3 regions of the Ectopseudomonas oleovorans genome follow, and region 2 is predicted to be linked to each of the others. Evidence: predicted binding sites of a transcription regulator. Region 2 holds the regulator's gene; each other region holds the start of a gene.
What was found. The regulator FliA, encoded in region 2, starts transcription of late flagellar genes. The targets are predictions, from matches to a motif close to CTAAAGTTTNNNNNNNNNNNGCCGNTAA.
Positions count from the first base shown of each region.

Region 1: a site for FliA is predicted at 1,272-1,299, ahead of N5J71_RS16015 (methyl-accepting chemotaxis protein). Genes of this name have one in related genera too.
Region 3: a site for FliA is predicted at 1,444-1,471, ahead of motA (flagellar motor stator protein MotA). Genes of this name have one in related genera too.

Region 1 is NZ_JAOCLK010000032.1:42,362-44,630, reverse strand. It holds gene N5J71_RS16020 (Na+/H+ antiporter family protein) at 1-1,146, opposite strand, end outside; gene N5J71_RS16015 (methyl-accepting chemotaxis protein) at 1,331-2,269, shown strand, end outside.
Region 2 is NZ_JAOCLK010000003.1:60,995-63,263, forward strand. It holds gene N5J71_RS02620 (protein phosphatase CheZ) at 1-394, opposite strand, end outside; gene N5J71_RS02625 (chemotaxis response regulator CheY) at 414-788, opposite strand; gene fliA (RNA polymerase sigma factor FliA) at 889-1,635, opposite strand; gene fleN (flagellar synthesis regulator FleN) at 1,632-2,269, opposite strand, start outside.
Region 3 is NZ_JAOCLK010000035.1:17,171-19,439, forward strand. It holds gene motB (flagellar motor protein MotB) at 1-534, opposite strand, end outside; gene motA (flagellar motor stator protein MotA) at 538-1,389, opposite strand; gene N5J71_RS16585 (HDOD domain-containing protein) at 1,509-2,269, shown strand, end outside.

The DNA.
Region 1 (2,269 bases), on a different contig from region 2:
CGTGCCGACGATGCAGACGATGGCCAGCGGGCTGAAACCCAGTTGCACGCCCAGCGGCACGAAGATCGCGGCGATGATCGGGATGGTCGAGAAGGAAGAGCCAATGCCCATGGTCACCAGCAGCCCGACCAGCAGCATCAGCAACGCGCCAACGGCCTTGTTGTGGCCAATCAGGGCTGCAGAGCTATCGACCAGCGTCTTGACCTCACCGGTGGTCTTCATCACCTCGGCGAAACCTGCAGCGGCGATCATGATGAAGCCGATCATGGCCATCATCTTCATGCCCTCGGTAAACAGACCGTCCGCTTCCTTCCAGCGCACCACGCCGGACACCGAGAAAATCACGAAACCGACCAGCGCACCGATGATCATCGAGTCCAGCCACAGCTGCACGACGAACGCCGCGGCGATGGCCAGCCCTGCCACCAGCAGGCTCAGCGGGTTGTAGTGCATGTCCACGCGTTCGGCCTGCGCGACTTTCTCCAGGTCATAGACGCGCTTACCACGGTAGCTGAACAGCACCGCGACAAGCAGGCCGAAGAGCATGCCCAGGGCCGGAATGAACATCGCCTGGGTGACATTGATACCCGTGACATCAACCCCGGACTTGGCGACATTGGCCAGCAGGATCTCGTTGAGGAAGATGCCGCCAAAACCCACCGGCAGGAACATGTACGGTGTGATCAGGCCGAAGGTCAGCACGCAGGCGATCAAGCGACGGTCGAGCTGCAACTTGCTCAATACATAGAGCAGCGGCGGTACCAGCAACGGAATGAAGGCGATGTGGATCGGCAGCAGGTTCTGCGAGGAGATCGCCACCGCCAGCAGCAGCCCGATCAGCAGCCACTTCAGCGCACCACCGGCGCCTTCCTGCTGCTTGCCGACCAGCGCCAGCGCCTTGTCCGCCAGGGCGTGGGCCAGGCCCGCCTTGGCGATGGCCACGGCGAAAGCCCCCAGCAGCGCGTATGAAAGGGCAACGGTCGCCCCACCACCGAGCCCCTGGTTGAACGCCTTCAGCGTGCCCTCGACGCCCAGCCCACCAAGCAGCCCACCGGCCAGCGCACCAATGATCAGCGCCACGACCACGTGTACGCGACAGAGACTGAGGACCAGCATGATGCCGACCGCAGCGATTACAGCGTTCATAAAGCACTCCACCTGCACGGCGCAAAAAGCCGCGTACTTTGCCGTAAGCGAGCCACACCTGTCAAAACGCATGCTCGTTCATTATTTAAATCGAAACGTGCATAATTTCGACCACACACGTATCGATCAAGAATACGGGCCGCACACCGATAACCCTCTAAGTCCATGTAGAAAGGAACGCACCATGCTGTTCAGCCGTCTTTCGATCCAATGGAAGATCACCCTGCTCGCCGGCCTGTGCCTGCTCGCCATCGTCACCTTGCTGGTGGGTGCCTCGCAGTATCAGTCCAACCGCAGCGCCAGCCTGGTGCGCGACGCAAGCTCTGCCATGCTGGAAGAGAGCGCGACACTGCGCCTCAAGGCGCGCAGTGAATTACAGGCGATTCGCATCCAGCGTTACTTCATGGACGCCTACCAGTACGGCAAGGGGTTTTCCCGGCAGATTCTGTTTCTGCGCGAGCAGGCTGAGAAGCGCTTTCTCGATGCCTTCGACCTGCGTGAGGACCTGACCCGCCAGGTGCGCAGCAGCCTGGAAGCCAACCCCACCCTGCTCGGCCTGTACCTGGTGTTCGAACCCAACGCTCTGGACGGCAAGGACGAGCTGTTCGCCGACCAGCCCGACCTGGGCAGCAATGACGCAGGGCGCTTCGCGCTGTACTGGGCACAACCCACGATCGGCAAGCTGGAAGCCGAGGCCATGACCGAAGAATTGCTCGGCGACACCACGCCGGGTGACAACGGCGTGGCCTACAACGCCTGGTACACCTGCCCGCGCGAGACCCGTCAGCCCTGCGTACTGGAGCCTTATTACGACGAGGTCGGCGGGCAGAAGACGCTGATGACCAGCATCGCCTTCCCGCTGGAACTAGACGGCAAGATCATCGGCGTGATGGGCGTCGATATCAGCCTGGCCAGCCTGCAACAGATCAGCCAGGAGGCCAATCGCGAGCTGTATGACGGCCAGGGCCATATCAGCATCTTCAGCCCCAGCGCCCTGCTGGCGGGCCACAGCCGCGACGGCAGCCTGCTGAGCCAGCCGGTCGAACGCGCCTTTCCCGAAAACGCCAGCGAACTGCGCGGCCTGATCCAGAGCGGCAGCGATGCCGAGCTGCATCACGGTGAC
Region 2 (2,269 bases):
TGAAACGACCCCACTCGACGCTCAGGCTTTGCGCTTCATCGCTCAGGTCGTTGACCAGCGGCGCGCTCTGCTCCACCAGATCCATGGTCCGGTTGGCAGCCTTTTCGGTCATGGTCACGACGTAGTTCAGGCGTTCGGTAGCGTCGGCGATCTGCGACAGTTCCTGGGCATGCGGCATACGCGGATCGAGCTGAAAATTGACAATGGCGTTGTGCAGTTCACGGGTCAGTTTGCCGACCTCGTGATACAGCCCGCGATCGCGGACCTTGTTCAGCTCGTTGATCAGTTGCACCGCAGCGCCGAAATTACCTTGCTCAAGGCTATCGACCAGATCGCGGGCATTGCTTTTCAGGGTCGACTCGAGGTCACCCAGCGTGGAGTCATCATGTTCCATAGCACCCTCGCGGCTGACATCAGCCGTTGACCCGCTCGAAGATCTTCTCGATCTTTTCCTTCAACACCTGAGCGGTGAAGGGCTTGACCACGTAGCCATTCACACCGGCCTGGGCCGCCTCGATGATCTGATCGCGCTTGGCTTCGGCAGTCACCATCAGCACCGGCAGGTGCTTGAGGCGATCGTCGGCACGTACCGCACGCAGCAGGTCGATGCCGGTCATGCCGGGCATGTTCCAGTCGGTCACCAGAAAGTCGAAACTGCCGCTTTGCAGCATCGGCAGCGCCGAGGTGCCGTCATCGGCTTCCGCGGTGTTAGTGAAACCCAAGTCCCGCAAGAGGTTCTTGATGATCCGTCGCATCGTCGAGAAATCGTCAACGATGAGGATTTTCATGTTCTTGTCCAAGTCGACCTCCGTACAGTCCCAAACGTATTGCGCTTGCAACTACGCCCTTTAATCGTGAAACCGTTTTGCGCCTGCGAGTACGCCGCGTTCAGCCAGCGCGCCATTCACTCAGCCGCGAGCGCAAACGCGCCGCGCACTGGCTGTGCAACTGGCTCACGCGTGACTCGCTAACCCCCAGCACTTCACCGATTTCCTTCAAGTTCAGTTCTTCATCGTAATACAGCGCCAGCACCAGACGTTCGCGCTCCGGCAAACCGGCGATGGCATCGGCCAAGGCCGCCTGGAAGCGTTCGTCTTCGAGGTTCCGCGAAGGTTCGAGGTGAGTGTGTCCGGCGTCTTCGTGCAACCCGCCATGCTCGCCGTCCTGCAACAGGTCGTCGAAACTAAACAGGCGGCTGCCCAAAGTGTCGCCAAGAATGCCGTAGTAATCTTCCAGACTCAATTGGAGTTCGGCCGCAACCTCGTGATCTTTAGCGTCCCGCCCGGTTCTTGCCTCAACGACACGAATCGCATCGCTGACCATACGGCTGTTGCGGTGCACCGAACGCGGCGCCCAATCACCCTTGCGCACCTCGTCGAGCATGGAGCCGCGAATACGGATACCGGCGAAGGTCTCGAAACTGGCACCCTTGCTGGAATCGTATTTGCGCGAGGCTTCGAGCAGGCCGATCATGCCGGCCTGGATAAGATCATCAACCTGCACGCTGGCCGGCAGACGAGCCAGCAGGTGGAAGGCAATGCGCTTGACCAGCGGTGCATAGCGCTCGATCAACTGGTGCTGGGAGTCCTGCGCCTGAGCCTTGTTGTACATGCGAAGTCCAGAAGCTGCTGTCATATGGCCGAGTCTGCAGTCGGTTGTTGCACCAGACGCTCGACGAAAAACTCCAGATGGCCACGGGGATTGGCCGGCAACGGCCAGGTGTCGACCTTCTGAGCGATCGCCTTGAACGCCAGAGCGCACTTGGATCGAGGGAAGGCTTCATAGACGGCGCGCTGCTTCTGCACGGCCTTGCGCACACACTCATCGTAGGGCACGGCGCCAACATACTGCAGGGCGACATCGAGGAAGCGATCCGTCACCTTGGTCAGCTTAGCAAACAGATTGCGCCCTTCCTGCGGGCTGTGCGCCATGTTGGCCAGAACGCGGAAGCGACTGATGCCGTGGTCACGGTTGAGCAGCTTGATCAACGCATAGGCGTCGGTGATCGAGGTGGGCTCATCGCAGACCACCACGAGAATTTCCTGCGCGGCACGGACGAAGCTGACCACGGCATCACCGATGCCGGCGGCGGTGTCGATCACCAGCACGTCGAGGTTCTCGCTGATGTCGCTGAAGGCCTGGATCAGCCCGGCATGCTGCATCGGCGTGAGGCTGACCATGCTCTGCGTGCCGGAGGCAGCCGGCACGATACGGATGCCGCCCGGCCCCTGCAGGAGGACGTCGCGCAGGTCGCACTCACCGGCAATCA
Region 3 (2,269 bases), on a different contig from region 2:
GGGCTGAAGACTGGCACTACCGAGGGCGAACATCGGTCGATTCTCGGCGTCCATGATCTGGATGCGCAGGCCATCCTGGGTGATTTCGAACAGTATCTGGTCCTTGAAACGCTGCAGCTCGGGATTCTCTTCGACCTTGTTCTGCAGCTCCTGCAACAGCAGCTCCAGACGTTCCTGCTCCATCTTTTCAGCCAGGGTTTCGATCTGATCGGTGCTGACGCCGGACTCATCCGGTTGACTCTCCGGCGTCTCGGAGATGTCCGGATTGAGAGTGCGCTCGGGCGCTGGCGTAGGCGTGCCGCCCAGGTCGATAACGTATGGACTGGCACTCTCGGTGAAACCGATCGGGTCCTGGAAATAGCCGGAAATGGCTTTCTTCTGTTCCGGAGTGGCCGATGTCATCAGCCACATGACCAGGAAGAACGCCATCATGGCGGTTGCGAAGTCGGCAAAAGCGATCTTCCAGGCACCGCCATGGTGTCCGCCAGCGGTCTTTTTGACCCGCTTGACGATGATAGGTTGGTTATTTTCCATGGCTTAGCTGCCGCGCATGGCCTGTTCGAGCTCGCTGAAGCTCGGACGATGCGCCGGATACAACACCTTGCGCCCGAACTCTACAGCCAGGGTCGGCGGCATGCCGGACGCCGATGCAACCAGGGTCGCCTTGATCGCTTCGTAGAGATTCAGCTCTTCCTTGGCATCATGCTCAAGGGCGTTCGACAGCGGGCCGAAGAAGCCATAGGAGGCGAGGATGCCGAGGAAGGTGCCGACCAGCGCGGTGGCGACCTTCTCGCCGATCTGCGCGTTGTCCGCCTCGGCGAGGATCGACATGGTGATCACGATGCCCAGCACGGCCGCGACGATACCCATGGCCGGCATGCCGTCGGCGACCTTGGCCACGGCGTGCGCCGGGTGCTCCACTTCCTCCTTGAGACTGGCCAGCTCCATGTCGAACAGGCCTTCGAGTTCGTGCGGCGCCATGTTGCCGGAAGACATGATGCGCAGGTAATCGCAGATGAATGCAGTCATCCGCGCATCCTTGAGCACACCGGGATACTTGCTGAAGATCGGACTGGCGTTGGGATCTTCGACGTCTGCCTCGATGGCCATCATGCCCTCGCGACGACTCTTGTTGAGAATCTCGTAGAGCAGCTTGAGAACTTCCAGGTAGTAGGTATGGGTAAAGCGCGTACCGAACATGCTCAAGGACTTCTTGAACACGGTCATGAACATGCTGCCCGGGTTGGCCTGCAAAAATGCCCCCAGCGCCGCACCGCCGATGATCAGCACCTCGAAGGGGTGGACCAGGGCCATGAACTGCCCGCCCGAGAGGATAAATCCGCCGAGCACGCAGCCGAAAACAACGATGATGCCAATGATTCTTACCATGGAATAAACGCTTGTAGAGCCTAGTGGACGGGTTATTAAAAACAACCCTTCTAATTATCGGAGCTTATACGCCAGACTATAGCCAGTTATGGTCAAAAGCCAGTTCGACTCGAGCCAATATGCCGACGTCAAAGTCTCTGCCACGCACGCTGGACGCCTGGGTACAACATCTGGGCAAGTTGCCACTGCCTATCGAGCAGCAGCAGCATTTGCGCCTGCGTCGCATCCTGGGAGACAGTCGCCGAACCTGGCGCGAAATTGCCGAGGCGATAGAGTCCAGCCCCTCTTTCGCCCTGCAGGTACTGCGCGAGGCAAACCAATCGAGCAACAGCCTCAGCGATCCAGCCGAGAGCGTCGAAACTGCGCTGTCGCGCCTGGGCCTGAGCCGCTGCGAAGCCCTGCTCAGCCAGGCGCCTGCCCTGCCAGAAAGCGACATCCCTCTAGCATTCAAGCAGATTTTGCTGATCAGTCAGCATGCCAGCCAACAGGCTCGTGGCCTGTTCGGTGCTCGCCTGGCGCGCCTGTGGAATGAACTGCACGGCTGCAGCCTGCTGTTTCTCTCACCCATCTGGCCATTGCTGTGCGCCCATCCGCAGCTGTTCGAGGCCTGGGAGCAACGCGTGCTGCTCAAGGGCGAACGGCCCGCTGCTGTCGAGAAAGAGCTGCTCGGCGTCACCTTGATCCAGCTGTGCGTCAAACTGGCCGAGCGCTGGCGACTGCCAGAATGGATCGCGCGCGGCTACCGCCTGCTCGAGCGTGATCGTCGCCAACTGGTCCGGGCGCTGCACATCGCTCGCGACAACGAGCATCCCCTGCATCAACAGCAGATGCTCGACGCCGACATCCCCCTGCGCCACTGGCTCACCCATCCGAGCAACTG